DNA from 2 places in the Demequina sp. NBRC 110054 genome. Region 2 is predicted to be linked to the other one. Evidence: predicted binding sites of a transcription regulator. Region 2 holds the regulator's gene; the other holds the start of a gene.
What was found. The regulator HspR, encoded in region 2, represses chaperone genes until heat shock. The targets are predictions, from matches to a motif close to AAGTTGAGTCNNNNNGACTCAACTT.
Positions count from the first base shown of each region.

Region 1: a site for HspR is predicted at 12,047-12,071, ahead of B7K23_RS08770 (ATP-dependent Clp protease ATP-binding subunit). Genes of this name have one in related genera too.

Region 1 is NZ_BBRK01000004.1:1,917,913-1,932,759, reverse strand. It holds gene B7K23_RS08835 (ABC transporter ATP-binding protein) at 1-501, shown strand, start outside; gene B7K23_RS08830 (ABC transporter ATP-binding protein) at 501-1,379, shown strand; gene B7K23_RS08825 (amidohydrolase family protein) at 1,376-2,614, shown strand; gene B7K23_RS08820 (TIGR04076 family protein) at 2,611-2,931, shown strand; gene B7K23_RS08815 (LLM class flavin-dependent oxidoreductase) at 2,928-3,941, shown strand; gene B7K23_RS08810 (M24 family metallopeptidase) at 3,955-5,121, shown strand; gene B7K23_RS08805 (PPOX class F420-dependent oxidoreductase) at 5,118-5,516, shown strand; gene B7K23_RS08800 (Lrp/AsnC family transcriptional regulator) at 5,556-6,140, shown strand; gene B7K23_RS08795 (aldolase/citrate lyase family protein) at 6,137-6,892, opposite strand; gene B7K23_RS08790 (pyridoxal phosphate-dependent aminotransferase) at 6,981-8,132, shown strand; gene B7K23_RS08785 (LLM class flavin-dependent oxidoreductase) at 8,129-9,214, shown strand; gene B7K23_RS08780 (LLM class flavin-dependent oxidoreductase) at 9,211-10,224, shown strand; gene B7K23_RS08775 (DUF885 family protein) at 10,221-11,873, shown strand; gene B7K23_RS08770 (ATP-dependent Clp protease ATP-binding subunit) at 12,108-14,273, shown strand; tRNA gene B7K23_RS08765 (tRNA-Gln) at 14,500-14,571, opposite strand.
Region 2 is NZ_BBRK01000004.1:538,406-553,252, forward strand. It holds gene B7K23_RS02500 (M15 family metallopeptidase) at 1-1,402, opposite strand, end outside; gene dnaK (molecular chaperone DnaK) at 1,867-3,738, shown strand; gene grpE (nucleotide exchange factor GrpE) at 3,818-4,417, shown strand; gene B7K23_RS02515 (DnaJ C-terminal domain-containing protein) at 4,449-5,387, shown strand; gene B7K23_RS02520 (heat shock protein transcriptional repressor HspR) at 5,405-5,815, shown strand; gene B7K23_RS02525 (bifunctional diguanylate cyclase/phosphodiesterase) at 5,909-8,242, opposite strand; gene B7K23_RS02530 (hypothetical protein) at 8,431-9,201, opposite strand; gene B7K23_RS02535 (sigma-70 family RNA polymerase sigma factor) at 9,399-12,440, shown strand; gene B7K23_RS02540 (DJ-1/PfpI family protein) at 12,543-13,148, opposite strand; gene B7K23_RS02545 (multidrug effflux MFS transporter) at 13,296-14,645, opposite strand.

The DNA of each region.
Region 1 (14,847 bases), 1.4 Mb from region 2:
CCGATGACCTCCCTTCACCCCATGCTGTCGATCGAGACCCAGCTGACGGAGCACCAGCGCACCCATCGCAGCGTCACCCGCAAGCAGGCTCGTGAGCACGCGATCGAGCTCATGGACCTTGTGCGGATCCCCGACCCGCACAAGGCGATCTCGCAGTACCCGCACCAGTTCTCGGGAGGGATGCGACAGCGCATCGCGATCGCCTCGGCTCTCGCGTGCGAGCCCCAGGTGCTCGTGGCGGACGAGGTCACCACGGCGCTGGACGTGACCGTCCAGGCGGGCATCCTCCATCTGCTCGCCCGCGTGCGGGAGGAGTTCTCCATGGCGATCCTGTTCATCACGCACGACCTTGCTGTGATGAACGTGCTGGCGGACAGGCTCTACGTGATGAAGGAGGGCCGGGTGGTCGAGTCAGGCCCGACGCGCGACCTCCTCGCAGATCCCCAGGACGACTACTCGCGAGCCCTCGTCGAGGCGCTTCCCCAGGTCAAGGAGGACTGATGGCGAACGTGCTCACCGTCAACGATGCCGTCGTCGACTACGCCAGCCCGGGACGTGACCCCTTCAGGGCCGTCGACGGCGTCTCGCTCGAGGTCGGGGCAGGTGAGATCGTCGGCCTCGTCGGCGAGTCCGGGTGCGGCAAGTCCTCGCTCGGGAAGGCGATCGTGGGCCTGAACCGGCTCACGTCCGGCGACATCTCGATCGGGGACCACCGGATGTCCCCGCTCGGCCGCCGCGCCCGCAACGCCGCGGACCGTGAGGTGCAGATGGTCTTCCAGGACCCCTACGCCTCGCTCAATCCTCGCCGCCGCATCGGCTCGCAGATTCGCGACGCGCTGAGGGATGTACCGCGGCGGGAGGCCGCGCAGCGCGTGGCCGAGGCACTGGAGTCGGTGGGCCTCGACCCCGCCTTCGCGCGACGGTACCCGCACCAGTTCTCCGGAGGTCAGCGGCAGCGCATCGCGATCGCACGCGCCCTCGTGGGCCGCCCTCGCGTGATCGTGGCCGACGAACCCGTCTCGGCGCTCGATGCCTCGACGCGCCTGCAGGTCGCCTCGCTGCTGTCCGACCAGGCCCGCAAGGACGGCTCGGGACTGCTGATGATCTCGCACGACCTCTCCGGCCTGCGCCCGCTGGCAGACCGGGTCGCGGTGATGTACTTCGGCCGCATCGTCGAGATGGGGCCCACCGAGCAGGTGTGGACCCACTCGCGTCACCCGTACACGAAGGCGCTCATCGGAGCGATCCCCCAGCTGGGGCGCGACGCCTCCCTCCCCACCGAGCCCCCGCGGAGGGTCGTCCCGAAGCACGCAGAGCCGGAGGCGGCTCGACTGGTGCCGCTCGGCGATGGCCACTTCGTCGCAAAGGAGGCGATGTGAGCGTCGTCGGAAGCCTTCCCCTCCGGGGGTCAGCGGTCCTGCGAGGAGGACGGATCCTCGACGCCCAGACCCTCACGCCCACCGAAGGCCTCGCGATCGTCGTGCGCGACGGGGTCATCGAGCGGCTCATCCCCGACCGTGCGGACCACCTGCCCGAGCTGCCGACGATCGACCTCGCCGGGCACTTCGCGATGAGCGGTCTCATCAACATGCACACGCACTTCTCGCTCACGCTGCCGGGCGTGGCCGGAGAGCGTATCGCCGCGCTCGACCCAGCGGGAATGGCGCTGTACATGGCGGACGGGGCGAGGCGGACGCTCCTCAACGGAGTCACCACGACCCGTTCCGTCGCAGAGAAGGACTTCGCCGACTTCGCGCTCCGTGACGCGATCGATTCCGGCCACGTCCCTGGGCCGCGGATGTTCACCGGCGGCAAGGCGCTGTGCTGCACGGGCGGGCATGGGCACGATGCGTCCGACACGCAGGAATGCGACGGACCGGTCGGGTTCGCGCACGGCGTCCGCTCGCAGATCAAGCACGGCGCCGACCACATCAAGATCATGCTCACCGGCGGGATCGCGGGCGAGCACGAGCAGATCGGCACCGCGCAGATGACCCGTGAGGAGACCGCCTCCGCGATCTCCACGGCACACGCGTGGGGCCGCAAGGTCACGGCGCACGCCGGTCCCGCCGACGCCATCCGGATGGCGGTCGAGGAGGGCCTCGACTGCGTGGAGCACGGCTACCAGCTGACTCCGGAGGTCACCGACCTCATGGCTCAGCACGGCACCGCGCTCACACCGACCCTCATCGTGACCCGCGCGAAGCCGTTCTTCGACGAGCTCGGTGTCCCCGCGTGGATGCAGGCGCGCTCGCTCGGCGCCGCGGATCGACACGACGAGTCGTTCCGATACGCGCTGAAGTCCGGCGTCGACATCCTGCTGGGCTCCGACATGCCTCCTTTCTGGCCGTTCGAAGGGACGTCGGCGACGGTGCGAGAGATCGAGCACATGCACGCGGCCGGCATGAGCGCGATCGAGGTGCTCCGCGCCTCGACCACGGCACCCGCGCGCTGGCTCGGCGTCGAGGACTCGGTCGGCAGGATCGCCCCCGGGTTCTCGGCCGACATCATCGCGATGGAGGCAGACCCCACCGAGTCCCCGAGCGCGCTCCGCGACCTCAGCCTCGTGATGAAGGACGGCGTCGTGTGGCGCGGGGCAGGCGCCGTGGCATGACCGAGGGCGACATGGAGCTGTACGACCTCCGCCTGGTCGTCGATCGGATCGAGGGTCGATCCGTGTGCGGAATGGAGGTGGGCGACTACTGCACCGTGACGCACAGCAGCGGGCTCGCGATTCCCGACGGGCGCAGGTTCTGCCTGTACGCGCTGTCGGCGGCACTGCCGCTGATCCCTGCGAAGCAGCGCCGCCTGCCTGGATCCGACTGGCTCGAGCGTGACTCCGAGGTCGCGTGCCCAGATCCGGAGGAGCGCCTCATCATGCGGATCGAGCGTACGGGAACGTCGAGGCACGATTCGGAGGAGCTCACGTGACAACGGCCACCGTGTCCCTCGGATTGCAGACGGACAAGCGCCCTGGCACCTATGCGCGCCTGGCCGCTCAAGCGGAGGCGGCCGGGTTCGACGGCGTGAGTGTCTTCTCCGATCTTCTGTTCCAGCCGGCGATCGTCGCCCTCAGCGAGATGGCGACGACGACGCGGTCCCTCCGGCTCGGCTGCGCGTGTTGGAACCCCTTCACCCAGCACCCGTACGAGATCGCCACACATGCCGCCGCCCTCGCCGACAGGGCACCCGGGCGCGCCTACCTGGGACTCGCCCGAGGCTCCTGGCTGGACAGCATCGGCGTGACTCCGGAACGGCCCTTGGAGCGCCTGCGGGAATCGGTGGGCTTCATCCGCGCGCTTCTCGCAGGCACGGGCGAGGGCTATGAGGGCAACCAGCTCAGGCTCGCGCCAGGCACGGCGCTCCGCTCACCCGAGGGACCCGTCGAGCTTCCGCTGCTGATCGGCTCGTGGGGACCACGGGGGGTCGCGCTCGCCGGCGAGCTGGCGGACGAGCTGAAGGTCGGTGGCACGGCCAACCCGGACCTCGTCCCCGTCATGCGCGAGCGGCTCGCCGTCGGAGCCGCGCGCACGTCGCGCGACCCGTCGGAGGTAGGCCTGGTGTTCGGCGCGGTCACCGTCGTCGACACCGACCGGGCTCGCGCACGCGCCCACGCACGGCGCGAGGTCGCGATGTATCTCGACGTCGTCGCCGAGCTGGACCCGACGGTCGATGTCTCCGCGGATCTGCTGGAGGAGATTCGAGTCCGGCTGTCTCGCCGCGACGAGGCAGGTGCGGGCGATCTGGTCGACGACGCGCTGCTCGACCGCTTCGCCTTCGCCGGCACACCCGACGACATCGCGGGCCACGCTGTCTCCTTGATCGACGCGGGCGTCGACCGGATCGAGTTCGGCACCCCGCACGGCATCGACGAGGAGGAAGGCATCGCCTTGCTCGGCGACGCGGTGCTGCCGGCCCTCCGCGCCCATCTCACCCCCTGACACAGGAGCACGCATGGAGTCCGATCTCATCCTCGCGGACCAGCCCTTGGATCACCGCGCCCGCCTCGAGCGGCTCTGGGCGGCGCTCGACGCCGACGGCATGGACCTCCTCTTCCTTCCTGCGGGTGCGAGCGATCTCGAGCACCTCACGGGGCTTCCACGCCGCGCGCCGTCGTTCGGAGAGATCGGATACGCGAACCACTGGATCTCCGGCGCCCTCATCACCCCCGGCGCCGAGCCGCTGTTCGTCCTCACGAAGCACTTTCAGGACTTCGACCTCACTGAGCCCGTAGCTGGCGAGGTGGTGACCGCGCGCGACAGCGACGACGGCGCCGCACTCTTCAAGGACGCGGTCGAGTCGGTGGCGCCCGGCGCGAGGATGGTGGGAGTCAGCGGGCGGGCATGGGCAGAGACGACGCTGGCGCTCGGCGGCCTGCTCCCCTCAGCGAAGGTGGTGGTCGCTGACCCCCTGCTCGAAGGTCTCCGACGCGTCAAGGACGCCCAGGAGATCGCGCTCATGCGGCGCGCCGCCGCGATCTCGGATCGCGCACTGGCCGAGGTCACGACTCTGGTCCAGACGGGCGCCACAGAGGTCGACATCGCGGCGGCCGTCGACCTGTCGATGAGGCTGCAGGGCTCGCCCGGCCCCTCGTTCGACACCGGCGTGTGGGCGATGGGCCCGGGGATCGCGAGGGACGCGTCCGAGCGGGTGTCGACCGCGCCTCTTCCGGAGGGATCCGCGGTGAGCTTCGACTTCGGCGCGATCTTCCGCGGCTACTGCAACGACTTCGGACGCACCCTTCACCTCGGAAACCCGTCCGCCGAGTACGTCGAGGTGCACCGCGTGGTCATGGATGCACAGGAGGCGGCGCGGGAGCGCGCGCGACCCGGCGTCGCCGCGCGCGACGTCCATCTCGCCGCACGGAAGGTGATCGACGACGCGGGCTACGGCGACGGGTTCCGGCATCGCACCGGTCACTGCATCGGACTGGACGTGCACGAGCACCCGTACATCTCCGAGGAGGACACCACCGAGCTCGAGCCGGGCATGCTGTTCACCATCGAGCCCTCGGTGTTCCTGCCAGGACGCGTCGGAGTGCGTGTCGAGGACGTCTTCCTCATGACGGAGGACGGCGCAGAGAGCATCAACCAGACGTCCCACGAGATGGTGTGCCGATGAGCGCGCTCACGCCCCTCGCGCGCACACTCGCGAAGGGTCGCACCTTCGCGACGCTCACGACCCTGCGATCTGATGGATCTCCCACAGCACAGGTCATGTGGATCGACTGCGACGAAGACCACCTCCTCATCAACACGGAGACCCATCGGGCCAAGTACCGGCACATGCGCGCCGACCCTCGCGTGGCGATCGTCCTCGTCGACAGCGCCGACCCGTACCGCTACGTCGAGGTGCGCGGCATCGCGGAGGAGTTCATTCTCGGGGAGCGCGCGCTCGACCATATCGATAGCCTGTCGCACAGGTATTTCGGCCGACCGTACGACCGAGGGATCATCGCCTCCGAGCGCGTCCTGGTCAGAATCGCGCCGACCTCCATCCACCCCGCGGGACGTTAGGACCACGGGATGACACGCAAGGGAACCGGGAGACGTTCGATGGCGACGACGCAGTCAGGAGCGGAGGGCAGGGACGACCGCTCGCTCATGTCGAAGATGACGAGCGAGATCCGCAAGCCGAGCGCTCCCGTGGAGCTCGACGACATGGATCGCCGCCTCCTGGTGCTTCTGTCCGAGGACCCGCGGCTGTCCCAGCGCCAGCTCGCGCGCGCCGTGGGCATGTCCGCGCCCGCCGTCGGCGAACGCGTCAACAGGCTTGAACGTCAGGGAGTGATCCGTGGCTACACCACGGTCCTCGACTGGTCGAAGCTCGGGTTCTCCGGGCTCGTGCATCTGCCGATGACGCTGACGCCTGACGCCGATCTCGGCGCGCTGCTCGCGGACCTGCGATCGCTCCCCGAGCTCGTCGACCTCGTCGTGGTGACCGGCAGCTATGACCTGATCGCGCGATTCCGCATCCGTGACCACGGGCACCTGCAGACGCTTCTGCTCGACCGCATCTGGCCCATCAAGGGGCTTCAGCGGATCGAGACGTTCCTCACCCTCGGAGAGGTCCTGACCGAGCATTCGCTCGCGGACCTCCTCGGCGTCGAGCCCTCAGCCATCGAAGCCGAGGAAGGCTAGCGCAGCGCGTCCCGTGCCGCCGCGACGTCCGCCGGACCGTGAGCGGCGAGCAGCATGCTGTCGACCGTCACGCTCAGCGCGGTGAAGCCCCGCTCGCGGAGGGCCTCCGCAAGGCTCAGCCGCCCCGCGAACGCCCCCGCGACCACGCCGGCAGCCTCGCACGCCGCCACGATGGCGTCGAGGGCGTTGCCCTCGGACCGATCGGCCACCAGCTCGTCAGGCGTGGTGCCGTACGCGAGCGCAAGATCCATGGGGCCGACGAAGACCATGTCGACACCCGGCGTCGTAGCGATGCTCGCCACGTGGGCGACGGCCTCGCGGGTCTCGATCATCACCGTGCACGAGACCTCGGCGTTGGCGCGCCCGGGCGGACGCACCTCGGCACCCCGCAGTGAGGCGTGGGGGCCCCACGAGCGCGTACCGAGCGGCGGGTAGCGGCACGCGGCGGCGACCGCCGACGCGGTCGCGGCATCGTTGACCACGGGCACAACGACTCCTGCGGCTCCCGCATCGAGCACACGATTGATCACGGCCGGGTCCCCGCTCGGGACCCGCACCTGGATGGACACCTCGGGGAACGCCGCGACGAGCAACGGGATCGCGCCATCGAGCGCGGCGGTCTCCCACCGGCCGTGCTGTGCGTCGAGCACGAGCCAGTCGGCACCCGAGGACGCCATCAGCGCTGCGGACTCGACGGAAGCGAACATCGACCAGCTGCCGATCCGCACAGGGAGATTCCTATTCGACTTCACAATCGAATAGTATATTGGCATTTCCACTTGTTACAAGAGAAGCCGTAACACGTCTGTAACTTACAATCAGCAACTCTAGGGTGAATTCATGCCGACCCCCAGCTTCGCCACCACGCTGCTGCCCCACTCGGGCATCCGCGAGATCATGGAACTGGTGCTCCGTTCCTCCGCCGACATCGCACGAATGGAGCTCGGAGAGCCCGACTTCGCGACGCCTGACCACATCGTGGAGGCCGCCGCACGCTCCGCCCGGGCCGGATCGTCCTACGTCGCGACGCCGGGCGTTCCGGAGCTCAGGGAGGCCGCGGCCGGCCGCCTGCAGCGTGCGTACGGCACCTGCCCCGCGGTCGAGCGCGTCCTGATCACCCATGGCGCGGTCCAGGGCCTCGACGCAGTCATGCGCGCCGTCGTGGGCCCCGGCGACGAGGTCCTCGTCCCTGACCCGGGATGGCCGAACTACGCCATGCAGGCGATCATGGCGGGAGCGTCGCCGATCCGCTACGCGCTGCGACCCGAGGCCGGCTTCATGCCGGATCCCGAGCAGGTGCGGAGCCTGATCACGCCCCGCACGCGCGCGCTGGTGGTCAACTCACCGTCCAACCCGACCGGGGCGGTCTTCCCCCGCGAGCTCATCGAGGAGCTGCTGTCGATCGCCGAGACGCACGACCTCACGGTGATCAGCGACGAGGTCTACGACGAGATCGTGTACGACGCGCCTCATGTCCACCTCGCCGCGCTCGCCCCAGAGCGGGTCGCCTCGGTGTTCAGCATGTCGAAGACCTACGCCATGACGGGGTGGCGCGTCGGCTACGCGGTGGTGCCGGCGCACCTTGCGGATCCCGTGACCCGTCTGCTCGAGACCTCGATCTCATGCACGTCGTCCGTCACGCAGGCCGCTGCTCTCGCGGCCCTCACCGGACCCCAGGACGCTGTCGCCGTGATGCGCACGACCTACCGTGAGCGTCGAGACCTCGCGCTGTCGCTGCTCCGTGAGCGCGGTGTCGACGCGGTAGCGCCGCGTGGAACCTTCTACCTGATGATGCCGCTGCCCGACGGCACGCCCGCGCGTGACGCCGCGCTCGAGCTGGTCGCACGAGGCGTCGCCTTCGCGCCCGGCACCGCGTTCGGCGACGAGGCGCCCCACCACCTTCGGGCCTCGCTCGCGGCATCCGACGACACGATCACCATCGGCATCGAGAGATTCCTCGCGTGGCGCGAGGAGCAGATCGCGCGAGCATGACGGTACAGCTCGGGCTCGGCGTACTGACGGGCGAATGGCACCCGGGGCAGCGACACGCTGCCGCCTCGCACGGGGACGAGCTCGCGAGGTCGATCGACCTCGCCCGTGCTGCGGAGACGCACGGCCTGGACAGCGTCTGGGTCAGCGAGCACCACTTCCACGAATCGCGCTACGCGGGATCTCTCGCTGCCTACTGCGGAGCCCTCGTTCAGGCGACCACGCGCATCGGGATCGGCTACGGACTTGCGATCGCCCCGCTCCATCACCCCGTCAGGCTCGCCGAGGACGCGGCCTTCCTGGACGCCCTCTCGGGAGGGCGCTTCACTCTGGGGCTGGGCCTTGGCTACCGCGACGTCGAGTTCCAAGGCATGGGCGTCGCACGTGGGCGACGCGCCGTGCTCACCGAGCAGGCGATCGCCGTCTGCCGCGCCGCATGGTCGGGTCAGAGCGTCGGCACGGACGGCGGGCACATGCTCGTGAGCCCGCGCCCAGACACCGCCGGAGGGCCCCCGATCATGCTCGGGGGCCATCACCCGCGGGCCGTCGACCGCGCCGCACGTCTCGCCGACAGGTACTGCATGGACGCCGGTACGGACTCGCAGACCTTCGAAGCAGGCAGCGGCGTCAACCGCGGGCTCGTCGAGAGGGTCAAGCTCGCCGTCGACGGCTACCGTGCCGCACTGCGACGCCACGGCCACCCGGACGCCGATCCCCCGTTCTCCCTCAACGTGGGGGGCTTTCTCCACGCTGAGGGCCGTGACGCGGCGTGGCAGGCGGTCGCCGAGGGCTACATGCAGACGCGCCGGGTCTACGCGGACTGGTATGGACTCGCCGAACCCGATGGCCCCGAGTGGCATCCGGAGACGATGACCCCCGAGCAGGTGAGATCCCGACAGGGCGAGCTCCTCCTCGGAACGGTCGATGAGGTCCTGCCCACCCTGGCCGAGGTCCGTGACATCGTTGGCGGGCAGCTCCACGTGATGTTCCGCTCGGTGTACCCGTGGGTGGGACACGACGACACGGCACGATCGATCGAGCAGCTCGGCGAGCTTCGCCGGGCGCTGCTGGAGGAGGAAGCATGAGCACGCCGCTGACATTCAGCCTGCGGGTCAACAACGACCTGGACTCCGCGCAGTACCTCGCCCTCGCGAGGGCCGCTGAGGACGCCGGGATCGACCAGCTGTGGGTCTCCAACGACCTGACCTACCGCTTCGCGCCGGCGCTCGTCGGCGCCGCCGCCGCCACGACCTCGCGCCTCAAGCTCGGCATCGGGCTCATGAACCCGTACTCCGTGCACCCTGCAGAGCTGGCGATGCTCGCCGCGACGATGCAGGAGCTCAGCGACGGGCGGTTCCTCCTCGGGCTGGGGGCCGGCTCCGGCAGGTTCCTCGAGTGGATCGGCATCGACCAGACCAAGCCGCTGTCGCGCACACGCGAGGCGCTTCGCGCGATTCGCGCGCTGACGTCCGGCGGATCACCCGGGGCCGTCGAGGGCGCGGGCGTCGGATGGCAGGAGGACGCGCGACTGAGGTTCGCAGCCTCGGACGTCCCGATCTACGTCGGCGCGATGAGCCCCAAGATGCTGGAGTTCGCGGGTGCCGAGGCAGATGGCGTGCTCGCGCTCCTGTTCCCGCCAGAGGAGTTCTCCTCGGCCCGCGCGCGCATCCTCGCGGGCGCGCACCGCGCGGGACGCTCGGCCGCCGACCTCGACATCCCTGCCTGCGTGTGGCTCTCGCTGTCCGACTCGCGCGCAGACGGCGATCGCGCGCTTGCGCTCAAGCTCGCGTACTACGGGAACGCGTTCTCCCCGCACCTGCTCGGGCAGGCCGGCCTGGCCCAATCCGACTTCGACCCTGCTGCGGCGGCGCTCGCGAGAGGCGAGGAGGACGCCGCAGTGTCGGCGATCGACAACCGCATGCTCTCCCTGGGGATATCCGGCGACGTCGACGCCGTGCTCGCCCGATGCCGTTCGCTGATCGCGGCGGGGACATCACACCTGTCCTTCGGGCCACCGATCGGCCCCGACCTGCTCGAGGCCGTCTCGCTGCTCGGCTCCGAGGTGCTCCCCCGCCTGCGAAAGGACCTACCGTGAACCCCGACGACTCGCTCGCCACGCTCGCCGCAGAGATCGCGGAGTGGATGGCACGCCGCACGATGCGGTCGGGAGATGACATCCCGCGCATCCCGCGTCCGCCGCGCTGGCTACCCGACTTCACCGAGGAGGCCGTCGCGGAGACGCTCGCGGAGCGTGAGGCGTTCGCGAGACGACTGGCCTCCCTCGAGGTCGCCGACCACGACGTCGCCGACCAGATCGACGCCCGGCTGATCGGCTCGATCCTCGCGCGCTGCCGCTGGGACCTTGAGATCCTGCGCAGCTGGGAGAACGACGCCGTCTTCGTCTTCGGCCAGGCGCTTGGCCCCTGGTACGACCTCCTCCTGCCGCTGCCGCCGCTCGCTCGCGAGAGGCAGCTCGACCTGCTCCATGTGGCCACCCACATCCCCTCGCAGCTCCAGATCGCGCGCACTCATCTGTCGCGCGCGGGACGCCAGGACACGGCACGCGCGTGCCTGCACGAGATCGAGGGCATCGGCGCGCGCTTCCGGGCATCTGCCGCCGCCGCCGAGGCGCTGCTGGACAGCGATCTCGCACCGGCGCTCAACGAGGTCGCCGACGCCGCAGCGTCGGCTCTCGACGAGTTCGAGGCATGGCTCGGTGAGCTGGCGCCGACCCTCCCTCCCGTCGAGGCCGTGGGACGCGACCGCTTCGTGTGGTTCCTCCGCAACGTCGCGCTGATCGCGAATGACCCCGAGAACCTGTCCAGGTCAGCGATGCAGGACTATCGACGCGCGGTGGTCGCCGAGACCGCAGGCACCCTTCATCACCGCCGTCAGTCGCTGCCGCCGCTCGCGGCGACGATCGAGGACCAGCAGCGCGCCCAGGCGCGCATGGAGGAGGAGATCCGGAGCTTCTCCGTCGCGGAGGAGATCCTCAGCCACCCCGACACGCTGCACCGGTACCTGGTGCAGCCGTTCCCGGACCGTCTTGCTCCGCTTCGATTCCTCGGCGTGCCGGACGACCTCACCGACGAGCACCGCGTCGACGACGACGCGGTCGCATACGCTCCCGAACCGGCTGCGTCGATGCCGTACTTCTACGCCGCGAACGCGCGCGACCCGCGGCTCGGCATCATCCACGAAGGCGCCCACCACAAGCAGCTCGCGTCGACCTGGCGCCATCCGAACCCCCTGCGTCGCCGCTACATCGACTCGGTCGCGAACGAGGGCATCGCGCACTACAACGAGGAGTTCATGCTGTGGGCGGGCCTGTTCGATGACGCGCCTCACTCGCGGGACGTGATCCACAACTTCGCGAGGCTGCGCGCGCTCCGCGTCGTGGTCGACGTGAACCTCGCCACGGGTGTGTTCACGCTCGATGAGGCGATCGAGTTCTTCGTGCGGCTCGTGCCGATGGATCACCAGACCGCGAGCGAGGAGTGCGCGATGTATCTCGCGACGCCGGGGCTGGCGATGTCCTATCACGTGGGCAAGCAGCAGATGCTCGAGCTCGTCACCGACGCGATCGTCGCACAGGGCCAGGACTTCAGGTTCCAGGACGTCCACGACCGGGTCTGGGCCAACGGCAACGCGCCGTTCTCGCTGCAGCGTTGGGAGATCCTGGGCGACCGTTCGACGATCGACCTCGTGGAAGCGAAGGCGGCGGCACTTCCACCACTCGCCTGAGAGTCACTGCCAGGAGGAGGGCCACAGGCGGCCCTCCTCCTGCGCGCCGCGGACACCTCCGTCGGTCCCTCCGGGACGCGACGCGGCCTCTGGCGCGACGCATTCGTGCGCCGACGGGCACCCGGCACTCCCCCGAGCACGTCACCTCTTGTCGATTCGAGATCGCTTATGTAAAGTTGAGCCCGCAAGACTCAACTTAGCAACCACGGACGTCGACACCCCAGGAGGAACATCATGACGAACCCGTCCCAGGCTCCTCAGTCCCAGGAGCAGCAGTCCGCGCTCGAGCAGTTCGGGCAGGACTTCACCGCGCTCGCCGAGGACGGCGCGCTCGACCCCGTCATCGGCCGCGACGAGGAGATCCGCCGCGTGATGCAGGTGCTCACGCGCCGTACCAAGAACAACGCGGTGCTGATCGGAGAGCCCGGCGTCGGCAAGACCGCGATCGTCGAGGGCCTCGCCCAGCGCATCGTCGCCGGCGACGTGCCGTCGTCCCTCAAGGACCGCCGCGTGGTCGAGATCGCCATGAGCTCCGTCGTCGCCGGCGCCGCCTACCGCGGCCAGTTCGAGGAGCGCCTCAAGGCGATCCTCGCCGAGGTCGAGGAGGCCGAGGGCAGGATCATCCTGTTCGTCGACGAGCTGCACACGATCGTCGGCGCGGGCAAGGCCGACGGCTCCGTCGACGCGGGCAACATCCTCAAGCCGATGCTCGCGCGCGGCAAGCTGCGCATGATCGGCGCCACGACCCTGAACGAGTACCGCGAGCACATCGAGACCGACTCCGCGCTCGAGCGCCGCTTCCAGCCCGTGTACGTGGGCGAGCCCGGCCTCGACGACACCGTCGCGATCCTGCGCGGCCTCCAGGAGAAGTACGAGGTCCACCACGGCGTGAAGATCACCGACGAGGCGATCGTGTCCGCGGCACACCTGTCCGACCGCTACATCACCGACCGCTTCCTGCCCGACAAGGCCGTCGATCTGATCGACGAGGCCACGTCGGCGCTCAAGATGCAGCTCGACTCCATGCCGATCGAGCTCGACCGCTCGCGCCGCCGCATCATGCAGCTCGAGATCGAGCGCACGCAGGTCGCCAAGGACAAGTCCGAGCACGCCAAGGCGCGCCGCGAGGAGATCGACGCGGAGATCGGCCGCCTCAAGGCCGAGTCCGAGGAGCTCAACATGCGGTGGGCCCGCGAGAAGGACCTCATCGTCCGCGTCTCGGGCGCGACTGAGCGGCTCGAGTCGCTGCGAGGCGACCTGGAGCGCGCCGAGCGCATGGGCGAGCTCGAGAAGGCCGGGCGGATCCGCTACGGCGAGATCCCGAGCGCCGAGCAGGAGATCGCCGACGCGCGTGCCCAGCTGGACGCGATCCCGTCGGACGAGCGCATGCTGCGCGAGGAGGTCACCGGCGAGGACATCGCGGGAGTCGTGGCCAAGTGGACGGGTGTGCCCGTCGAGAAGCTGCTCACCGAGGAGTCCGCGAAGCTCGGGCACCTCGAGGACCGCCTGCACGAGCGCGTGGTCGGCCAGGACCGGGCCATCACCTCGGTCTCGGACGCGATCCGTCGCGCCCGCGCCGGGCTCGCGGACGCCAACCGGCCGATCGGCTCGTTCCTGTTCCTCGGCCCCACCGGAGTGGGAAAGACCGAGCTCGCACGCGCGCTCGCCGAGCAGCTGTTCGACGACGAGCGGGCGATGATCCGCATCGACATGTCCGAGTACATGGAGTCCCACGCGGTCTCGCGCCTCATCGGCTCTCCCCCGGGCTACGTCGGCTACGACCAGGGCGGCCAGCTGACCGAGGCCGTGCGGCGTCGTCCGTACAGCATCGTCCTGTTCGACGAGGTCGAGAAGGCGCACCCGGACGTCTGGAACGTGCTCCTGCAGGTGCTGGACGACGGACGCCTCACCGACGGCCGCGGCCGCACGGTGAACTTCACGAACACGATCATCGTGATGACCTCGAACCTCGGCTCCGACCTGGTGCTCGCGTGGGACGGCCAGTCCCGCGAGGAGTTGGAAGGCCAGCTCACGGAGGTGCTCAAGCGGTCCTTCCGCCCCGAGTTCCTCAACCGCCTGGACGACGTCGTGGTCTTCGACCGCATCGACCCCGAGGCCATGAAGGGCATCGTCGAGACCGAGCTCGCCAAGGCGATCGCGCGCCTCGCCGAGGCGAAGGAGATCGCGCTCACGGTCGAGCCCGCGCTGCGGGACTCGCTCGCGCGCGACGGCTTCGACCCGCAGTTCGGCGCGCGCCCGCTCAAGCGGCTCATCACGACGCGAGTCCTGAACGAGCTCGCCAAGGAGATCGTGGACGGCCGCCTGCGCGAGGGCGACGCGGTCACGGTCGGCTGGGACGGCGAGCGCCTCGAGGTGACGCACACCGCGCAGGCGGAGTAGTCGCCGTCGTCCAGACACCTTGAACCAATTTCACATCCGACACCCCGGCAGCCGAGGCCGATTACCCGGCCTTGCCGGGGTGTCGGCGTTCAGATTGGTTCAGACTGTCGGGAGGAGTGGGCTCGGGGCACAGGGACGATGCGGCAGGAACTCGCGCGAAAAGCCGCAGCGGACGCGAAAGCCACCCGGGAAAGCGAAAAGCCCCTCCCGAAGGAGGGGCTTGAAGCTGGCCTACAAGGACTCGAACCTCGACTGGCGGTACCAGAAACCGACGTGCTGCCAATTACACCATAGGCCAATGATTCGGGAACCGAACCGGGGATTAACTGTACCGGATGATCGGCGATCGCCCAAACCCGGTGGCCCCGGCCGTGTCGCTGATCACACTTCGGGCGCCGTGCCGCACGCCACTCGACTTGGACGGCCCGGGTCCGACCCGCGCGGGCCATGGTGAGCACTCCCCGCTCGCCCTCGCGACGCACGAGATGAGAAGGCTCTCATGCCGACCTCACCGCCGGCCCACCCCTGACCCTGCACAGTGGCGGTATCGCACCCCGCAGCCACGCTGCCCCGA
Region 2 (14,847 bases):
CGTACGAGCGGTACGAGTCCGTCAGGGTCAGGTTCTGTCCGGTCTGCGCGCGGTAGGCCGCGTTGGCAGCGGCGAGCGCGTCCGCGGCGTCGCAGTGGAGCTGGTGGCCCGACGCGAAGGGGATGCTGCACATCTCCGAGGAGACGACGCGGCCGTTGGCGCCGGTGACCCCCGTCGGCTGCCCGCTCCAACCGCCCTGGTTGGCCGCGACGGCCGCGCGGAAGTTCGCCGTGGCGGCTGCCTGCGCGTCCTTCTTGGCCTGCTCGTACTGCTTCTCGAGCTTCGCGTTCTTCTTGTCGATGCGCGTGTTCTCCGCCTTGACCCACTTCTTGTGGGACGTGGAGAGGTCCTCGAGCGCGGCATCGACCTTCTTCGCGGCCTTGCTCACCTTGGTCGCGTGCGCCTCGAGGGACTCGACGTCGTCGCGGTCGACCTTCTCCTCGATGGCGGCCTTGAGGTTCTGACGCGCCTTCTTGGCGGCGTCCACCGTCGAGGGGTCAGCGACGTCGTCGCCCACAGCCTTCAGCATCTGCTTGGACTCCCGGAGGCCGCTGCGGGCGTCGTCGACGTCGCCGTCGAGGCTGCCCTGGGCCTCCTCGAGCACGGCCTGATCGGTCGCGACGGCGACCTCGTCGACGACGCGGGTGACCTCGAGCGCGGCCTTGTCGAGAGCCGCGGCGGCCCGCTCGAGCTCCGCGGTGGCCTCGCGCACAGCGTCGAGGTTCCGCTCCTCGCCGTCGAGCACCTTCTGGACCTCGGGATCGGCGACGACCTGCTTGTCGACGTCGGTCGAGACGGCCTCCTCGACGGAGGTGTCGACAGCCGACGTGGCCTCGAGCGAGGCCTCGATCTTGCGCGTGTTGGCGACCGCGAGCGCGGACTCCGCGGACACCTCCAGCTGGTTGCCGGTCGCGGTGACCGTCGGCTCGGCGCTGGGCTCTGCGGTCGCCTCGGCGCTGGCCTCAGTGGACGCGCTGGCGACCGGCGCGGAGTCCGCGTCGTCCCCCTCGCCCTGCGCGCCCGTCGACTCGATCGCGGCCACGACGCCGACGACGTCGGCGGCCCTGGTCAGGAACGGCGCCTCAGGCACCTCGAGGACGATGTTGTAGATCTCGGCGGCCGAGGTGGCCCTGGTGACGGTCGAGTCGAGATCGCCGATCGCGTTCGAGACCTCCTCCGCGGACAGGTGGGAGCTCGCGGCGCCGCTCGCGACCCTCGCCCTGTCGAGCGAGAGCGCAAGACCGTCGCGCTTGGCCTCGACCTCGCGCGCGGCCTGGCTCGCCTCAAGGAGGGCTGCCTCGACCGTGGCGCTGTGGGCGGCGGCGGCTCCGCCACCGAGACCGAGAAACGCGACCACCGTGGCGGTCGCGACGTTGAGAAGACGAATCTGAGGAAACTTCATAGGCAGTTCAGCAGGCCCAGGGGGATGGGCGTATGCACTCCATGGATAGACGAAAGCGTCAATCTTAAACGAGAACGCATGTCAATCCAACTTTGATAACGCGACACGCCGGGGATCAGCGCGTGCTAGGGGCAGGTGATGCGATAAAGGCGAAGGCCTCGTGGGCCACTCCTCGGGTCGCAGCTTCACCCTCAACGATCCGCGTCCCCCATGCGTGCCGGCAAGCGTAGGTGCGATACCTCACAAGTACTGAAAACCGCGATACGCGTACGGAAACCCCCTAATTCGGACACGCGCCGTCCCTCCACGACAGCGGTCGACCGCAGAACTTGAGCAGACTTCGCTCAACTTTGGCCGCCTCGGCTTGACATGCCCCAGCACTGTGGATAACTTGAGTGCAGGTCGCTCAACTATCGAGCGAGCAGTCAACGTGGCGGCACCGTGCCGCTGATGGAGGTACACACATGTCCCGTGCAGTGGGAATCGACCTGGGCACCACGAACTCGTGCGTCGCCGTCCTCGAGGGCGGCGAGCCCACCGTCATCGCGAACGCCGAGGGCGCCCGCACCACCCCGTCGGTGGTCGCGTTCTCGAAGACCGGCGAGGTCCTCGTCGGCGCGATCGCCAAGCGCCAGGCGGTCACGAACGTCGACCGCACCATCTCCTCGGTGAAGCGCCACATGGGCACCGACTGGTCGCAGGAGATCGACGACAAGAAGTACACCGCGCAGGAGATCTCCGCGCGCATCCTCGGCAAGCTCAAGCGCGACGCAGAGGAGTACCTCGGCGAGAAGGTCACCGAGGCAGTCATCACCGTCCCGGCGTACTTCAACGACGCCGAGCGCCAGGCGACCAAGGACGCGGGCGAGATCGCGGGCCTCAAGGTCCAGCGCATCGTCAACGAGCCCACCGCCGCGGCCCTCGCGTACGGCCTCGACAAGGGCAAGGAGGACGAGCTCATCCTGGTCTTCGACCTCGGTGGAGGCACGTTCGATGTCTCGCTGCTCGAGGTCGGCAAGGACGAGGACGACTTCTCGACCATCCAGGTGAAGGCGACCGCAGGCGACAACCGCCTCGGCGGCGACGACTGGGACCAGCGCATCGTCGACCACCTGGTCAAGGAGGTCAAGAACAACGAGGGCGTGGACCTCGCCAAGGACAAGGCCGCCCTGCAGCGACTCCGCGAGGCCGCCGAGCAGGCGAAGAAGGAGCTGTCGTCGGCGCAGTCGACCCAGATCTCCCTCCAGTACCTGTCGATCGGCGAGAACGGCCCCGTCCACCTGGACACGCGGCTCACCCGCGCGCAGTTCGAGCAGATGTCGCAGGACCTCCTCGAGCGCACCAAGGCTCCGTTCCACCAGGTCATCAAGGACGCCGGCATCAAGCTGTCCGACATCGACCACGTGGTCCTGGTCGGCGGCTCGACCCGCATGCCCGCGGTGTCCGAGGTCGTCAAGGAGCTGACCGGCGGTCAGGAGCCCAACAAGGGCGTGAACCCGGACGAGGTCGTCGCCGTCGGCGCCGCGCTTCAGGCCGGCGTCATCTCCGGCGAGCGCAAGGACGTCCTCCTCATCGACGTCACGCCGCTGAGCCTCGGCATCGAGACCAAGGGCGGCGTCATGACCTCCCTGATCGAGCGCAACACCGCGATCCCGACCAAGTCCTCCGAGGTCTTCTCGACCGCCGAGGACAACCAGCCCTCCGTGCTGGTGCAGGTCTACCAGGGTGAGCGTCAGTTCGCCCGCGACAACAAGCTGCTCGGCACCTTCGAGCTGTCGGGCATCGCCCCTGCCCCGCGCGGCATGCCCCAGATCGAGGTCACCTTCGACATCGACGCGAACGGCATCGTCCACGTGTCGGCGAAGGACCGCGGCACCGGCAAGGAGCAGTCCATCACCGTGACCGGCGGCTCGGCCCTGTCCAAGGAGGACATCGACCGCATGGTCAAGGACGCCGAGGAGCACGCGGAGGAGGACAAGAAGCGCCGCGAGGACGCCGAGACCCGCAACAACGCCGAGACCTTCGCGTACTCGACCGAGAAGATCCTGTCCGAGAACGAGGACAAGGTCTCCTCCGAGATCGCCGACGACGTCAAGGCCGCGATCGCCGACGTGAAGTCCGCCCTCGAGGGCGACGACACCGAGGCCGTCAAGACCGCGCACGAGGCGCTCGTCGAGAAGGCGCAGAAGATCGGCGAGGCCGTCTACGCGGCCGAGCAGGCCGAGGGCGTGAACGTCGACGCGGACTCCGCGGCGCAGGCGGCCTCGGGCCAGCCGGCCTCGGACGACGAGGTCGTCGACGCCGAGATCGTCGACGACGAGGACGACAAGAAGTAACGCGCGCGGCGGGCGCCCGGCGGTCAACGCCGCGGCGCCCGCCGTCCGTGCTTCCCACCCGCCTCGCAAGGAGACAGACATGAACGACGAGAACCCCACCCCCGAGTCCGAGGACCCGATGGCCCAGGCCGAGCGGATCATCAACGACGCGGCGGCGAGCGTGCCCGAGGGCACGTTCCTCGACGAGGACAAGGACGGCCAGGACGACCTCCAGGCCGACGAGGCCGCGGCGGACGACGCTCTCGACGCCGCCCAGGCGAAGGCCGCCGAGCACCTCGCGGACCTCCAGCGCCTCCAGGCCGAGTACGTCAACTACCGCAAGCGCGTGGACCGCGACCGCGAGCTCATCGCGACGAACGCCACGTCCAAGGCCGTCGAGGCGCTCATCCCGGTGCTCGACGACATCGCCGCCGCGCGCGAGCACGGCGACCTCGCGGACGGTCCCTTCGCGTCGATCGCCGAGAAGCTCGAGACGACGCTCGGCCGCCTCGGCTGGGCGAGCTTCGGATCCATCGGCGAGGTGTTCGACCCGGTCCACCACGAGGCGCTGCTCTCGCAGCCCAGCACGGACGTCGAGGAGCCGACCATCATCACCGTCGCGCAGCCGGGGCACCGCATCGGCGACCGCGTCATCCGTCCGGCCCGCGTGATCGTGGCGCAGCCCGAGGACCAGGCATAATCCGCACTACTCTCAAGGAAGGAGGCAGGACATGACGAGCCAGGACTGGTTCAGCAAGGACTTCTACAAGGTGCTCGGCGTATCCAAGGACGCCTCCGCCGAGGAGATCAAAAAGGCCTACCGCAAGCTCGCCAAGGACCTCCACCCCGACCGCAACCCGGGCGACACCGCCTCGGAGCAGCGGTTCAAGGAGGTCGGCGAGGCCTACGGCGTGCTGTCGGACGCCGAGCAGCGCAAGCAGTACGACGCGATCCGCGCCATGGGCGGGGGCGCACGCTTCCAGGCGGGCGGCCCCGGCGGTGGCGGCTACGAGGACGTGTTCTCCGGCATGTTCGGCGGCGGCGCGGGCGGCGGCCAGTACCGTGCCCAGGGCTTCGAGGACCTCCTGGGCAACCTCTTCGGAGGCGGCGGGCGCGGCCCGGTCAAGGGCAACGACGTCGCCGCGGCCACCGAGGTGAGCTTCCGCCAGGCCGCGGAGGGCGCGACCGTGTCGCTCCGCATGGACACCGGGAGCGTCTCGACCCGCCTTCCGGTGGGCGTCAAGGACGGTCAGAAGATCCGCCTGCGCGGCAAGGGCCGCCCCGGCGCGAACGGCGGCCCGGCGGGAGACCTGCTGCTCACCGTGCACGTGGCCAAGCACCCGGTGTTCAGCATGGACGGCAAGAACCTCAAGGTCCGGCTGCCGATCTCGTACGACGAGGCGGTGCTCGGCGCCGCGGTCGAGGTGCCGACGCTCGACGGCCAGCGCGTCAAGGTGAAGGTGCCCGCGGGCACCTCGTCCGGCACGACGCTGCGCGTCAAGGGACGCGGCCTGCAGGCCAAGGACGGCGCGGGAGACCTCCTCGCGACCGTCGAGATCGTCGCGCCGTCGAAGCTGTCGAAGATCGCGAAGGAGCTTCTCCAGAAGTTCGCGCTCGAGACCTCGAAGGACGACCCCCGCAAGGACCTCTACAAGGACGCCGCACGCTGACCTGAAGGAGCACGCGCATGGAGCAGCCGGACGTCGACGAGCCGGTCTTCCTCATCTCCGCCGCCGCGGAGCTGGCCGGCATGCACCCTCAGACCCTGCGCCAGTACGACAGGCTCGGCCTCGTCGTCCCGCAGCGCCGCCCCGGCGGCGGGCGCCGGTACTCGCTGCGCCACGTGGCGATGCTGCGCGAGATCCAGCGCATGAGCCAGGAGGAGGGCATCAACCTCGCCGGGATCAAGCGCATCATGCACCTGGCTCAGGAGGTGCAGCGGCTCGAGAAGGAGGTCGAGCGCCTCCGCCCCCGCGCCGACGTGGGCTCGCGCATCTTCACGACCGGCCCGAGCGGCAACGTCGTGATCGTCGAGCGAGGCAAGCGCGCGCGGCGAGACGAGGGCAGGTCCCTCGTGCTCTGGCGCCGCGAGGGCTGACGGCCGCTCTCCGCGACGGCTGAGGCCACCGCCGGCAGTCACCTGTCCGCGTGGGGGCCGGACCCTGCGGCCAGGACTCGTCCGCGTCGACGGCTACGACACGTCCGCGTCGACCCCGACCCACGTGTCGGTCGCGCGCTCACCCGAACGCGCGCAGTAGGCGGCGAACCACGACTCGAAGTCCGCGACCGGCAGCGGACGCGTCCAGTGGTAGCCCTGCGCGGCGTCGCAGCCCATCGCGGTGAGCGCCTCGGCCACGCTGGCCTCCTCGATGCCCTCGGCCACCACGCGCAGCCCCAGGGCGTGCACCAGGTCGATCGTGGATCGGACGATCGAGGCCGAGCGGTCGTCGAGCAGCAGCTGGAGCACGAACGAACGATCGATCTTCACCTCGTCGACGTCGAGCTCGCGGAGATAGGTCAGCGACGAGTAGCCGGTGCCGTAGTCGTCGATCGCCGACCGCACGCCGAGCGCGCGGAGGGCGGGAAGGACGATGCGGGCACGCTCGCGGTCCTCGAGCAGCGCCTGCTCCGTGATCTCGACCTGGAGCGCCGAGCCCGGAAGCCCATACGACGCGAGCAGGTTCTTCATCTCGCGCGGCCGCTCGGTGCCCGAGAAGGCCTGGGCGGGGACGTTCACCGCGATCGGCAGGTCGATCCCGACCGCACGCCAACGCGCCGCCTGTTGAGCGGCCGAGTGAAGCACCCAGACTGTGAGGTCGGTCATCAGCCCCGCGCTCGAGGCGAGCGGCAGGAAGCCCTGCGGGTACACCGTGCCGATCCCCGGGCGCTCCCAGCGCACGAGCGCCTCGACGCCTTCGACCTCGCCGGTCGCGAGCGTGATCTTGGGCTGGAAGTGCAGCACGAGCTCGCCCGTGGCGATCGCGCGGCGCAGCTCCGCGACGCGCTGGAGCCTGTCCTCGCCCGCCATGTCGATCTCGCGGTCGAAGACCGCGACCCCGAGCCCCTCTGCCTTGGCGCGGTACATCGCGATGTCCGCGCGGCGAAGCAGCACCGAGAGCTCGTTGCCGTCGTGCGGCGCGGTCGAGATCCCGATGCTCACTCCCAGGGCCACCGCGGTGCCCTCGACAAGGAACGGGAGGGAGAGCGCGGAGCGCAGCCGATCCGCGACCTCCTCGGCGACATCCGCGCACGCCCCGGGGACGAAGACCGCGAACTCGTCTCCGCCGAGGCGTCCCATGAGGACATCCGCGCCAGCGGCCGCCTTGGCGAGTCGCTCGGCCACCGCACGCAGCACCTGGTCACCTGCGTCGTGACCGAGGCTGTCGTTGACCTCCTTGAAGCCGTCGAGGTCGGCGTGCAGGAGCGCCGCGTCGCGGTCCTCGGGCTTGTCCGTGAGCACGCGCTCGACCTCCGCCGTCCATCCGCGGCGGTTCATCAGCCCGGTGAGATCGTCGGTCACCGCGTCGCGCTGCGCGTCCATGAGCTCGAGCGTGCGCCGCACGGTGCCCGTCAGGCGGTTGAGCACGCCGCCCATCGCCGTGAGCGCCATGGCGACCGTGAGCACCGGCATGTCCCCGACCGCGCCGACGGTGAGCGTCGTGGTCGCGATGACGAGCGTCGCGCCGGGGACCACGAGCAGTCCCCTGCGGCTCGCGACGGCCCCCGTACGGTTGCGTCCGGGCACCCACGCCGCCATCGTGAGCAGAAGCCCGCTGAGCGGCCACAGCGAGTCGAGCACGCCACCCTCGACGTAGAGGTCTGTGGCGAGCATGTTCCAGTACCAGAGGTCGGCGGCTGCGGCGACGACCATCGAGATCGCGATGAGGAGGAGCGCGCCGGAGCGTCGCAGGCCCACGAGCACCATGCCGACCACTGCGATGAGCATGACGAACGTGTCACCGACCGGATACGCAGCACCCACGACCACCGCGAAGGGCCCACCCGAGAGCGTCCCGTTGAGCGGTGCGAGGAACACCGCGCCGACGAAGCCGCCGACGGCGAGCGCGAGCATGATGGCGTCGCCCCACACGACCCGGGGGATGCCACGGACTCGCCTCGTGACGAAGACGACGACGGCCGCGATCGCCAAGGGGTAGTAGGCGAGGTAGACGGCATCCGCGATCGAGGGGAAGGCCTCGGCGTCGTGGCCGGCCACCAGGAGGAGGTAGAGCAGGTCGCCGCTCGCGGAGCAGACCTGCGCCGCCCCAAGCAGGAGCCAGACCGCGCGGTCGCCGTCGCCACGCGCACCGCGCGCAAGGATCAGGGCGGCGCCGGCGTACATGAGCACCAGGTACAGGACCGTGTCCCGCAGCGGGTGGTCACCGGGCCCGATCGCGACGAGCGACACGAGGTACACCAGCCAGCCCGCGCTGAGCGCTCCGAGCGCGATGAGGGCGACGGGAGGCACACTGCTCACGCCAGTCGCGCGCAGCCCGCCGCGCGCGAGTTCGATGCCTCCGGTCATGCGGTTCCTATCGGCAGCCGGCGACTCGATGTCAGTGAGATGCGGCACAAAGTGGCGCGACCCGCCGCCCGCCTCCCGGGTCTGCGGCAGGGTGCCTGCTAAGAGCCGCGGGCGGCGGGCGCGTCCGGACAAAAGGATGCGGCGCGTGACGCCCTCAGCTCGTCACGCGCCGCACATCTATGTGTCCGCTATCGCTGCAACGACTCCACGAGCTCGTGCGCGTAGCGGTGGGTGGTGGGAAGCGACTCGATCCAGACGCGCGGGGGCTGGCGGACCAGGTTCGCGACGCGCATCTGCACGGCCTTGTCTCCGATGTGGTCCCGCAGCTCGGCGATGCCCATGCCCAGGCCGGCGCCGCGCTCGACGAGCACGGCGTACAGGCCGTCGCTCAGGCGGGACATCGGGTAGCCGGTGCCGTACGCACCCGTGAGCGCCTGGCCGACGGCTGCGTTGCGTGCCATCCGCTGCCACGGGTCGCTGTCCTCGACGGACACATCGACCATCACGAGCGCGTGGGTGTCGGGGACGCGGAGACCCTTGCGCTCGGCGGCGCCGTAGACCTCGGCGAGCCGCTGCACCAGGTAGTCGGCAGTGCCGAGACCCGACTCGGGGTCGTGCATCTGCGTGGCGATCTGCGTCGCAGAGTCGCCTTCCGTCCAGCCCTCGCACAGCGAGCGGATGGATCGGATCGGAGCCGACTCGTAGCCAGCAGAGCGGAACAGGACGGCCATGTCGTCGATCGCCTCGGTGATGCCGACCCCCACGGAAGCGCGGGCCTGGCCGAGCCGGTACGCGGCAGGCGCGGTGTCGAGGCGCGCGTCGAGCGCCTCGACCAGGGCCTCGGCGGCCGGGGTGTACCAGTCGCCGGGGCGCAGCCACACCGAGTCAACCGACGCCGACTCCCACTGGCGCAGGAGCGAGCGGCCGGTGGCCCTCGGGATGTTCACATCGCTGCTCATGCCCCATGAGAGGGGGGTCCGACACGCCTATGACGCGATTTCGCAGTTTTTTTCTTGAGATCGGATAGGTGCGCCTCTCGAACGCCCCGCGCGCGCCTCGCTGTGTGACCAATTGCGCAGTTCGTACACTTGTCCCTTGCAGCGCCCACACAGGACAATGGTGCGCAAGCAGTAGAGAACAGACACGACAGGAACCCATGAGTCACGAGGCCATCGCGCTATGGACGGATTCGTCCAGCGACCCCGAGCTCATCGCAGGCGTGCGCGCCGGCGATGCGGGGGCCTTCGGCGTGCTCTACGAGCGCCACGTCGATGCGGCCAGGAAGGTCGCGGCGCAGTACACGAACACGGCCTCCGACATCGACGACGTGGTCTCCGAGTCGTTCTCGCGCGTGCTGCGCGCGCTGCAGCGAGGCGACGGCCCCGATCTCGCCTTCCGCGCCTACCTGTTCACGATCGTCCGCCGCACGGGCATGGACCTCATCAACCGCGGCATCAGGACTCGGCCTCGCGACGATATGTCGGAGTACGAGACGACGATGGGCTACGAGGCCTCGTCCGAGGAGCCCACGATGGAGGGCTTCGAGAAGGGCCTCGTCGCAGATGCCTTCCGGTCGCTCCCCGAGCGCTGGCAGGCCGTGCTCTGGTACACCGAGGTCGAGAAGAAGAGCCCCAAGGAGATCGCGCCGCTGCTCGGCCTGAGCGCGAACGGCGTCGCGGCACTGTCCTATCGCGCGCGTGAGGCGCTGCGCCAGGCCTACCTGCAGCAGCACCTCACCACCTCCGACCAGGTCGACTGCCTCGAGGCCAACGCGCAGCTCGGCGCCTACGTCCGCGGCGGGCTCAGCAAGCGGGAGTCCACCCGCGTCGATGGCCACGTGCAGTCCTGCGAGCGCTGCAAGGCGCTCATCCTCGAGCTCGAGGACGTCAACCGCGGCATGCGCGGCATCATCGCCCCGCTCGTGATGGGCGTCCTCGGCGTCGGCGCGCTCGAAGGCGGACTGCCGATCGGAGGCGCCCTGGCGGCAGGCGCAGGCGCGGCCGCCGGATCCAGCGCGGCCTCGGGAGCCGGCGCCTCGTCGGCCACCGGCTCTGCAGCCGGCGGTGCCGGCTCGACCGCCGTCGGAGCGGGCGCCACCACGGGCGCGAGCACCGCCTCCGCAGTCAGCGGCGTCGCCGCCGGTGCCGCGGGCGTGGCGGGAGCCGTCGGCACGACCGGCGCGGCCGGCGCAGCTGCGACCGCGGGAACGGTCGCGTCCTTCCTGGGTGGCGCTGCCTCCCTTGCGCTTCCCGTCGCCGCGACCGTCGGCGTCGTCGCCCTCGCGGCCACCGGCGCCTCGTTCCTCGGCATCATCGGCCCGGACGACTCGCCGGTCTCCGCCCCGAGCGCGAGCGACACGCCCGCCGCGGTGGAGACCACCGAGGCGGGAGCCGCGGCGGAGGGCACGACAGACCCCGCCCCCGAGGCGGAGGCTGAGGACACGGAGCTCGACGAGCCCCTGGTCGACGAGCTCACCGACGGCGGCACGAGCACCGCCGGATCCTCCACCGCAGGCACGACCACGGAGAGCGGGATCGTGGTGGACGGGTCGGCACCGCTCACCGGCGGCGGACGCGTGAACACCACGGGCTCGGGCGACGACAAGAGCACGGGCACCAGCTCGGGCGACGACGAGGATTCCGACTCCTCGGGCACCGACTCGTCGGGCACTGACGACGCGGGAGCGGGCGACGACGGCTCGACCTCCGGCGGCGACGACGGCACCGAGACCGGCGGAAGCGACGGCGGCGACGACGGCGGCGACGACGGAGAGGTCACGCCTCCCACGGTCATCCAGACCGCGAGCCTGTCCATCCGCCAGTCCCCGCTGGGCTTCCTGGGCATCTCGTCGAGCGCGCCCGAGATCTCGATGACGCTCGCGAACGGCGGCGACGGCGCGGCGGCCGACGTCACCGCGGACATCACGCTTCCCGACGGCCTCGCCTTCTCGACGCCGGATGCGGGCGTCGGCAGCTTCTCGGCCGCAGCGCCTCTGCAGCTCGACGACTACATGACCTTCGCCGCCGACGGCACGTTCACCTCGGGCGCCTGGGAGTGCACGCTCACCGCGGACAGGACCGGAGCGACGTGCTCGCTCGAGTCCCTCGAGCCGGGCGCCTCGACCACGATGGACCTCGACGTGACTATCACGGGCGCTCTGGCGTCCGACGCCGTCACCACGTTCCGGGTCACGGCCGGTGACGACGTGCACGAGTACCAGGTCCGCACGGGCCTGTCCGACGCGAGCAGCGACCTCGTCCCGGCCTTCGCGATCTCGGGCAACGTGACTGCCACGCAGGTCGGCGCACCGCTGCTCGAGTGCCCGTCCTCGGCGTCGCACTGCACGACGGCGATGCAGTTCAACGGCAACGCGACCAACTCGTGGCTCAACAACAACTACTACGCGATGCAACCCGCCGAGGGGATCCCCGGCCTCGTCGGCTCGAACGTCACGACGCTCGACATCCCGGACGATGCGACGGTCGCCTACGCGTCGCTCGAGTGGTCGGCGAGCGCCTCCTACGGCGACGACGAGTTCTCGGGCGACACCTCGGTCGCCCAACTCCTGCTCCCCGGAGCGACCGAGGCAGTCGAGGTCTCGGCGGACACCGTCGAACTCTCCGACGACGGCCACGGGCGCGCCGTGTACCAGGCTCGCCTCGACGTGACCGACCTGGTGAAGAGCTCCGGCGCGGGCGACTACGGCCTCGGCGGCACCGCGCTCGCCGTGGCGTACGACGACGCGTCATCGGTCCGCGACTACTACGCCGGCTTCGCGCTGACCGTGGTCTACGAGGAGGACTCGCTCCCCGACGCATCCGTCGCGATCTACGCGGGCCAGCAGTGGCTCTCCGGGCACGACTCGGCCTCCTTCGACCTCTTCGCCTCGGATGCATCCGACGTCACTGTCGGAGTGGTCGGATGGAGCGGCGACCGCGGCTACGTCGGCGACCGGCTCGACATCGACGGCGACACGCTCGCCCCGCTGCACTGGAAGAACGGCAAGACCTCGACCGGCGACTCCGGCAACGCGATGGACTCGACCGCCTTCGGCTTCGCGAACCCGAACACGCTGGGCGTGGACGCCAAGCCGTTCCGCGCGAAGAGCGTCGGCGAGGGCCTCCACACGCTCACGGCCCGCACCGACGTCGACACGTACCTCCTCAGCACCGTGTCGATCACCGCGGTCCGCGGCTGACGGAGCCCCGGCTCGCCCTGGCCCCAGACGGCCCGCTGACAGACTCCCGAGACCGGCAGCGCGCGGGCGCATGCCCCACCCGCGCGGCCCACGCGGGAACGCCTAGCGCTCAGGCGTGGGGCTCCAGTCAAGGTCGAGCTGCCGTGCGGTGCGCTGAGCCATCTCCACCCCATGGTCGCGAGCGACCAGGTGCAGCGACATGTGGATCCCCGAGGTCAAGCCTCCCGAGGTGACCACGTCTCCGTCGTCGACCCACCGGACTCCGGGGACAGCCTCGCGGACACTCTCGTGGGCGCCGAGGTCAGGCACGTCCTCCCAGTGGGTCGTCGCCGGCCGTCCCTGGAGCAGTCCGGCGTCGCCGAGCAGGAACGCGCCCGTGCAGACGGAGGTCACGAGGAGGCTGCGCTCCGCGAGCGCGGTGATCGCCTCAGCGATACGCGAGTCGGCGCGCGCGGCGGCGAGGTCCACGAGACCGGGGACGAGCAGGACGTCGAGATCACCGGCGTCCTCCGCTGCGACCAGTCCCGTGAGCGTCATGCCGCCGAAGGCCTCGACGTCGTCACCTCCCGCGCTGATCAGCACCACGTCATAGAGCGGAGCCTCGCCGTCGCGGATCGCGAGACGGGAGGCCGTGAGGAACACCTCGTAGGGTCCACCCGCGTCGATGAGGTCGAAGTGCTTGTACAGGAGGATGCCGATGCGCCGCATGGCCCCAACGTAACCCGGTGACACATCGCCAGTCGCGTGCGGCTGGCACCAGACAAGGCGAGAGGGTCTACGCCTTCAGTGGCCGAAGCGCGGGTGGGCTCACGCGGTCAACGGTCGACACGCAGGTGGGCTCCCCGGCGCGGTCGCCTAGGCCAGCACCTCACGGCTGACACCAGGGCGCACGACGAGCCACAGGCTGACGTGAGCGACGGCGAGCGTCACGCACATCACGGCCGCCATCGCGATGACCGAGATCCCGAAGAACCCGGCGACCGGCGAGATGAGCCCGGCGACGCCGAAGTTGAAGGCGCCGAGCATCGAGGCGGCGGTACCGGCCTCGTGCGCGTGGTCCGCGAGCGCGAGCACCTGGACCGGCGGGCCGATCAGGCCGACCGGGGCGATCGAGAGGAACAGGCTCACGAGCACCGCGACCAGGCCGAGGTCCATGAGGCCTGTCAACAGCAGCGCGAGGGCACCCATGGACTGCAGCGTCACGCCGATCGTGAGGACCATGCGCGGAGGGTGACGACGCATGAGGCGCGCGCCCACCTGGTTGAGGAACACCAGGCCGACGGAGTTGGTGCCGAACACGAGGGCGAACTGCTGCGACGACAGCCCGTACAGGTCCTGGAGCACGAACGAGGCCGACGACAGGTACGAGAACAGGGCGGCGAAGGTCATGCCTCCGACGACCAGGACGCCGAGGAACGTGCGGTCGGAGACGAGCACGCGGTAGCGCCGCAGGACGATGCGACGGTCGAAGGTGCCGCGGTCCTCGGCCGGCAGGGTCTCGAACAGGAGGATGGCGGAGACGACGGTGACGAGCAGGCCGTAGGCCGCGAGGACCACGAACACGCCGCGCCACTCGACGAACTGCAGCACCTGCGCTCCCACGACCGGCGCGAGCACCGGGGCGAGGCCCGTGACGAGCGCCATGCGCGCGAGGGTGCGCACGAGCTTCTGCCCGGAGAACAGGTCGCGGACGATCGCCATCGCGACGACCGCGGCGCCGGAGGCCCCGAGGCCCTGGAAGATGCGGCCGATCATCACGCCGGTGACGTCCTGCGCGAACACCACGGCGATCGACGCGATCACGTGGACCGACGTCGCGATGAGCAGCGGCCAACGGCGGCCGACGGCGTCGCTGAGCGGCCCGATGAGCAGCTGGCCCAGCCCGAAGCCGATCATGGTCGCGGTCAGCGTGAGCTGGATCGCCGCGTCGGTGGTCTGGAGGGACGCGGCGACGTCGGGGAACGCCGGCAGGTACATGTCGACAGTGAAGGGGCCGAGCGCGACCGCCGCGCCCAGCAGCACGATGAGCACGCCGCGGCGGCGGCGCGAGAGCGCGTCGCCGGGGTGAGCGTCGTGGTGCGCGTCGACGCTGTGGTTCTCGGGGTGGCGCGCCGCGGGGCGACGCGTCTCGGTGCGGTGCGCGCCGACGACGTCGACGGGCGCGGAGTCGGCCGGGCAGGGTGGCATGTTCAGGTCGGTGCTCATGAAGGCGTGGCTCTCCTGGGAAAGACGAGGTGGAAAGCCACGACGCTGTGGCTGATGGTTCTGTGGGGGCGGCTCGTGCAGAGGTCGCGGGGCCGACCGGCGGCCTCAGCGCGTGGGGAACCCCTCCGGGCGCACCAACGGTCGTCGCTCTCAGTGTATTCCACCTGTCGCGAAATGACACCACAGGAGTGTGCAGATTCAC